Regions from separate parts of the Geodermatophilus sp. SYSU D01105 genome, predicted to be linked through region 1. Evidence: riboswitches for the same ligand, from Rfam matches in the RefSeq annotation. Region 1 holds a riboswitch; each other region holds the start of a gene.
The links. Region 1 has a riboswitch for S-adenosylmethionine ahead of ACI79I_RS21305 (GNAT family N-acetyltransferase). Riboswitches for the same ligand answer to the same signal wherever they lie in the genome.
Positions count from the first base shown of each region.

Region 2: another riboswitch for S-adenosylmethionine. It lies ahead of ACI79I_RS16160 (bifunctional o-acetylhomoserine/o-acetylserine sulfhydrylase); the one in region 1 lies ahead of ACI79I_RS21305 (GNAT family N-acetyltransferase).
Region 3: another riboswitch for S-adenosylmethionine. It lies ahead of ACI79I_RS15755 (aminotransferase class V-fold PLP-dependent enzyme); the one in region 1 lies ahead of ACI79I_RS21305 (GNAT family N-acetyltransferase).

Region 1 is NZ_JBJGYR010000028.1:4,841-7,091, reverse strand. It holds gene ACI79I_RS21310 (FAD/NAD(P)-binding protein) at 1-716, opposite strand, end outside; SAM riboswitch class IV at 935-1,045, shown strand; gene ACI79I_RS21305 (GNAT family N-acetyltransferase) at 1,357-1,890, shown strand; gene ACI79I_RS21300 (amino acid ABC transporter permease) at 1,887-2,251, shown strand, end outside.
Region 2 is NZ_JBJGYR010000016.1:70,859-73,109, reverse strand. It holds gene ACI79I_RS16160 (bifunctional o-acetylhomoserine/o-acetylserine sulfhydrylase) at 1-987, opposite strand, end outside; SAM riboswitch class IV at 1,031-1,146, opposite strand; gene ACI79I_RS16155 (zinc-dependent alcohol dehydrogenase family protein) at 1,262-2,251, shown strand, end outside.
Region 3 is NZ_JBJGYR010000015.1:131,145-133,395, forward strand. It holds gene ACI79I_RS15750 (LLM class flavin-dependent oxidoreductase) at 1-527, opposite strand, end outside; SAM riboswitch class IV at 755-868, shown strand; gene ACI79I_RS15755 (aminotransferase class V-fold PLP-dependent enzyme) at 902-2,251, shown strand, end outside.

The DNA.
Region 1 (2,251 bases):
GCGAGCCCGGCCCCGCGGACGAGCACGTCCTCCCCCGGCGCGAGGGCGGAGAGGTCGAGGTCGGCGGTGTAGCCGGTGGGCAGGTAGGTCAGGCCGGCCCGGGCCGCCGCCGCGGCCACCCGGCGCTCGGCCGGCGTCGGCCGCGCCTCGAGGTGGCCCTGCGCGAGGACGACGGCGTCAGCGGCGAGCACGCCGCCGTCGGCCAGCCGCACCCGGGCACCGTCGGGCCCCTCGGCCACGTCGACGACCCGGGTGGCGTGCAGGTGGACGTCGAGCCACGGCGCAGCCCCGGCGACCACGCGCTCGAGCACCCAGCCCAGGTAGGCGTTGACCAGCGGGCGGGACGGGAAGGACGCCGGCCCCAGCCGGCGGGCCTCCCGCCCGACCGGGTCGCCGGCGGGCCGGTCCCGGGCGACGTCGCGCACCCAGTCCCACAGCGTCGTCCCCTCGCCCACGGGGCCGTCGACGACGACCGACGGGTCGGGCAGCACGGTGACGTCGCCGACCAGGGAGTTGGCCCACAGCAGCTCCGGCTGGGCGGCCCGCCACACCCGGCCGCCACCCGGTGGGAACGGGTCGACGAGGTGGACCTGCAGCCGGGGCCCGGCCGACAGCTCGGGTGCGGAGGCGACGAGTCGCTCGAGCACGCCGACGGCGGTCGGGCCGGCGCCGACGATGCACAGGGTGGGCAGGCGGGTGGGATCGGGCAGGGACATGCGGGAGCGCTCCTGTGCCGGGGTCGGACGACGGGGGGCGGTCAGTCCGCCGGACACAGGGCGCTGCAGGTGCGGAGCAGGTCGACGTGCCGTCGCTGCGCCAGTTCCGGTCGGGTCACGCCGCCTCCTCCCTCCGGACCTCGGTGTGCGCCGCTGCAATGTCTACCAAATCGATCGGGATTGACGGGTAGGCGGCTCGCCGCCTATGGTCCCGGCCAGGTCCTGAGTGCCAGCACCAAGCCCCGGCTCGCTGGCCGGCAACCCTCCGCTGCGACGGGGTGCCCCGGGTGACGACCTGGCGGACGCGCCCGCGTCCGCAAGTCCGCAGCCCTCCCGGGCTCTGACCGAGGAGCACCAGCAGTGAGTTGCCGGAGCACGCCGAGCGTGCGGGACCGTTCGACCGTCCTGGTCGGCCGACCCACGATCGACCTCCTGCGTACCGACAGCGCCCTCTGTCGCTGAGGCATTCCCTCTCCTGACCGGCTCCGGCCGGTCCCGCGGCACCGCCCGCTCCTGTCCACCGCCCCCCGCGCGGTGCCGGCGGCGTGCCCGCGCACCCCCACCCGCTCGTCCCTGGGAGCACCCGCATGTCCCGCACCCCCCTGCCCGGCGTCGTCCACCCTCCCTCGCGGGTGGCCCGGTGACCGCCGCGCCCGGGCTGGCCGTCGTCACCGTCCACCCCGACGACCCGCTGGCCGCGCCCTTGTTCGCCGAGCTGCTGCACGAGTACGACAGCCGCTACGGCGACCTGTACGGCGGTGCGGCGGCCGAGCTCACCCGCTACCCCGCCGCGGAGTTCCTCCCGCCCCACGGCGAGCTGCTCCTGCTGCTGGAGGACGGCGCCCCGGTCGCCGGCGGTGCCTACCGCCGGCACGCCGACCCGGGCACCGCCGAGGTCAAGCGGATGTGGACCGCCGCTGCACACCGCCGCAGGGGGTTGGCCCGCCGGGTGCTCGCCGAGCTCGAGGCCCGGGCCGCGGGCCGCGGCTACACCCGCATGTACCTGACCACCGGCCCCCGCCAGCCCGAGGCCAGGGCCCTCTACCTGGCCGCCGGCTGGACGCCGCTGTTCGACCCCGCCGTCCCCCGCCCCACCGACCTGGCGACCCTGCGCACCCTGCCCCCCGGCCAGCTCGGGTACGCCTTCGAGAAGTCCCTGGGAGACCCCGCATGACCACGCTCGTGCCCCGGCCCACCGCGGAGACCGCCGCTCCCCGGCCGTCCGGGACGCCCTACGACCAGTTGACGGTGGTGCCGGCGCGGCACCTCGGCCGCTGGGTGGCCACCGCCGTCGTCGCCGTGCTGCTGGCGATGGTGGTCAACTCGCTGGTCACCAACCCCCGGTGGGAGTGGGACGTCGTCGCCGCCTACCTCACCGAGGAGTCGATCGTCCGCGGCGTCTGGACGACGATCCAGCTGACGCTGATCACCGCCGTCCTCGGCTTCGCCCTCGGCACGGTGCTGGCGCTCATGCGGCTGTCCCGGTCGCCGCTGCTGCAGGCGGTCAGCTGGGGCTACACCTGGGTGTTCCGCTC
Region 2 (2,251 bases), on a different contig from region 1:
GTGCCAGGGGGACGACGGCAGCCCGGGGTAGTTGACCCGGTCGACCGCGTCGTGGCCCTCGAGGAACTCCGCGACCCGCTGGGCGTTGGCCACGTGCCGCTCCATGCGCAGCGACAGGGTCTCGATGCCCTGGACCACGAGGAAGGCGTTGAACGGGGAGATGGCCGGGCCCAGGTCGCGCAGCAGCTGCACGCGCGCCTTGAGGGCGTAGGCCGGGGCGCCCAGGTCGGCGTAGACGACGCCGTGGTAGGTGGGGTCGGGCTCGGTGAAGCCGGGGAACCTGCCGTTCCGCCAGTCGAAGTTGCCCGAGTCGACGATGAGGCCGGCGATCGCGGTGCCGTGACCGCCCAGGTACTTGGTCGCCGAGTGCACGACGACGTCGGCGCCGAACTCGATCGGCCGGATCAGGTAGGGCGTGGCGATGGTGTTGTCGACGATCAGCGGGACGCCGTTGCGGTGGGCCACCTCCGCCACCGCGCTGATGTCGAGCACGTCGCCCTTCGGGTTGCCGATCGACTCGGCGTAGAAGGCCTTGGTGTTCTCCTGCACCAGCGACTGCCAGTTCTCCGGGTCGTCGGGGTCCTCGACGAAGGAGACGCTGACGCCCAGCTTGGGCAGCGAGTGGTGCAGCAGGTTGTACGTGCCGCCGTACAGGGAGGCGGAGGCGACGACGTGGCTGCCGGCCTCGGCGATGTTGAGGATCGCGAGGGTCTCGGCGGCCTGCCCGCTGGAGACGGCCAGCGCCGCGACGCCGCCCTCCAGCGAGGCGACGCGCTGCTCCAGCGCGTCCTGCGTCGGGTTCATGATCCGGGTGTAGATGTTGCCCATCTCGGCCAGCGCGAACAGGTCAGCGGCGTGCTGGGCGTCGCGGAACTGGTAGCTCGTCGTCGCGTAGATCGGCAGGGCGCGGGCGCCGGTCGTCGGGTCCGGGCTCGTACCGGCGTGGATCTGCCGGGTCTCGAAGCTCCAGCTCTGCGGGTCGGTCATGCGCCGGTCTCCTCTCGTCGGGAGACCCCGCGGCGCACGGGGATCTCCGTCCTTGCCGGACGGCGGGCGCCGACCGACCGGCTCTTCCCCTGGAGCACCTCGGACGGAGTCGAGGTTGCCGGGCAGCCAGCCAGGTGCTTCGCACTGCCTCTCGTGAGCCAGGCGTGATCCTAGGCAGGTGGCGCCGGCGGGGCACACGCCCCCCACCTGCGCCTGCGCCCGGCCGGGCCCGGGCCGCGAGGGCGGTCCCGCGGCGGTCCGGCAGGCTGGCGCCGTGCGCGCACTCGTCTTCGACAGCTTCGGCGGCCCGCTGACCGTGCGGGAGGTGCCCGTTCCCGACCCCGCCCCGGACGGCGTCGTCGTGCGGGTCGGTGCCAGCGGGATCTGCCGCAGCGACTGGCACGCCTGGCAGGGCCACGACCCCGACGTCGTCCTGCCGCACGTGCCCGGGCACGAGCTGGCCGGCACGGTGGCCGCGGTCGGTGCCGGCGTCCGCCGGTGGCGGGTGGGGGACCGGGTCACCGTGCCGTTCGTCAACGCCTGCGGCCGGTGCGCCCAGTGCGCCGCCGGGGACCACCAGGTCTGCCCGCGCCAGACCCAGCCCGGCTTCACCTCCTGGGGCTCGCTGGCCGAGCACGTCGCCCTGGACGCCGCCGACGTCAACCTGGTGGGCCTGCCCGAGGAGCTCGACGAGACGACCGCGGCGAGCCTGGGCTGCCGGTACGCCACCGCCTTCCGCGCGGTCGTGCAGGTCGCCGCGGTGCGCCCCGGCGAGTGGGTGGCCGTGCACGGCTGCGGCGGCGTGGGGCTCTCCGCGGTGCAGGTCGCCGCCGCCGCGGGTGCCCGCGTGGTCGCCGTCGACGTCTCCACGGGGGCCCGGGAGCTCGCGCGGCAGCTCGGCGCGGAGTCCACGGTGGGTGGCGGAGGGGACGTCGTCGCGGCGGTCGCGGAGCTGACCGGCGGCGGGGCGCACGTCTCCCTCGACGCGCTCGGCGCCGCGGTCACCTGCGAGAACTCCGTCCGGTGCCTGCGCCCGCGCGGCCGGCACGTGCAGGTCGGGCTGCTGCCACCGGCCCAGGGGAGGCCCGCGGTGCCGATGGATCGGGTGATCGCCCTGGAGCTGCAGCTGCTGGGCAGCCACGGCATGGCCGCGCACGCCTATCCCGGGCTGCTGGGCCTCATCGCCGCGGGCCGGCTGGCCCCGCAGCGGCTGGTCACCCGGGAGCTGTCCCTCGACGACGCCGCGGCGGCGCTGACCGAGGTG
Region 3 (2,251 bases), on a different contig from region 1:
CCGAAGGAGACGTCGGGGCGGGGCTGCTGCACCGGGAAAACGTCGCTCACGAAGTCGGCGAACCGGTAGTGCTCGCCGTCCCAGTCGAACGGCTCGCCCGAGGTCCAGGCCTTCTTGACGATCCGGATGTACTCGCGGGTGCGGCCGTAGCGCTGGTCCTCGGTGAGGTGGTCGCCCTCGCGCTGCTGCTCGCGGTCGGTCCCCCCGGTGATGAAGTGCACCGTCAGCCGGCCGTCGCCGATCTGGTCGAGGGTGGCGAAGGTCTTCGCGGCGAAGGTCGGGTGGCTGACGTTGGGCCGGTGGGCCAGCAGCACCTGCAGCCGCTCGGTGTGGGAGAGCAGGTACGCGGCGGCGGCGGCCGGCTCGGGGGAGCCGGAGCCGTACGCGAACAGCACGCGGTCCCACCCCCAGTCCTCGTGCGCGCGGCCGAGTCGCAGCGTGAACTGCTTGTCGAAGCTCGGCCCGGAGCGCGGGGTGGTCTCGGATCCGTCGTTGGTGGCTGCGATGCCCAGGAACTCGATCGGCACGGGTGGTCCTCGGAGGGATGAGCGGCCGCGCGGGACGGCGGCCGGAGGGGGTGGACGGGGGCGCCGTCAGCGACAGCGGGCCGACCAGACGCGGCCCAGGTCCACGTGCACCCGACGGACCAGCCGCGGCGTGGCGGCGGTGAGGACGGGGAGGACGGGCACGGACATATCTCTACCATCCCGATCGGGTTTGACGGGAACAGGGGGTCGTGTCAGGCTCCTCGGCAGGTCATGAGCGCCAGCGACAAGCCCCGGCTCGCTGGCCGGCAACCCTTCCTCCGCGATGGGGTGCCCCGGGTGACGACCAGGCGGGTGCCGACCGGTCCCCGCAAGCGCGGACCCGCCGACCGGGTCCCCGAACCGAGGAGGCCCGCGTGACCGGCGCTGTCCTGTCCCGCCCCGCCGTCGTCCCCGCCGCGCCGGAGGGCCCGCTGCTGCCGGTGGTCGGCGCGGGCACCGCGGTGCCGCTCGTGCCGTCGGGGTGGGTCCGCTACGCCGACCTCGACACCGCGGCCAGCACGCCGGCGCTGACCGCGGTGGCCGGCCGGGTCGCCGAGGCGCTCCCCCTGTACGCGAGCGTGCACCGGGGCGCCGGGTACCTGTCGCAGGTCTCGACGGCGCTCTACGAGTCCGCGCGCGACACCGTCGCCGCGTTCGTCGGCGCCCGCCCCGACGACGTCTGCGTGCTGACGCGGAACACCACCGACTCGCTCAACCTGCTCGCCGGGTGCGTGCCACCGGGGGAGCGGGTGCTCGTCCTCGACTGCGAGCACCACGCCGACCTGCTGCCGTGGCAGCGCCGCGCGGCCACGACCGTCCTGCCGATCCGGGAGACGGTGACCGCCACCCTGCGGGCCCTGGCGGCCGAGCTCGCCGCCTCCCGGTACGCCCTGGTCGCGGTCACGGGCGCCTCCAACGTGACCGGGGAGGCGCTGCCGCTGGCCGACGTCGTCGCGCTGGCGCACGCCGCCGGCGCGCGGGTGGCCGTCGACGGCGCCCAGCTGGTGCCGCACCGCGGGTTCTCCCTCGCGGCCACCGGCGCGGACTACGTGGCGTTCTCGGGGCACAAGCTCTACGCGCCCTACGGCACCGGGGCCCTGGTCGGCCGCCGCGACTGGCTCGACGCCGCGCCGGCCCACCTGGCCGGCGGTGGGGCGGTGCAGGCGGTGACCGTGGCCGAGACCACCTGGGCCCCGGCGCCGCACCGGCACGAGGGCGGCTCGCCGAACGTGCTCGGCGCGGTGGCGCTGGCGGCCGCCTGCGACACGCTCGCCGCGCTGCCGGAGGGGGCCCTCGAGGCGCACGAGCGGGCCCTGCGCGCGCGGCTGGAGGCCGGCCTGGACGCGCTGCCCGGCGTGCGACGGCTGCGGATCTGGCCCGACTCGACCACGCCCACCGGCGTCGTGGGCTTCACCGTCGAGGGCGCCGACCCGGGGCTGGTGGCCGCCGTCCTGTCGGCCGAGCACGGCGTGGGCCTGCGGGACGGCCGGTTCTGCGCCCACCCGCTGCTCGACCGGCTCGGGATCCCCGAGGGGGCGCTGCGGGCCAGCGTCGGCGTGGCCACCACGGCGGCCGACGTCGACCGGCTGCTCGACGGCCTGGTCGCGTTCCTGGGCGAGGGCCCGGGCACCGCCTACGTCGTCCGCGAGGGCCGCTGGCAGCCGGCCGACGACCCGCGGCCGCCGGCCGGTCTGGCGGGCGCGGACCCCCGGGCGGTCGCGCGC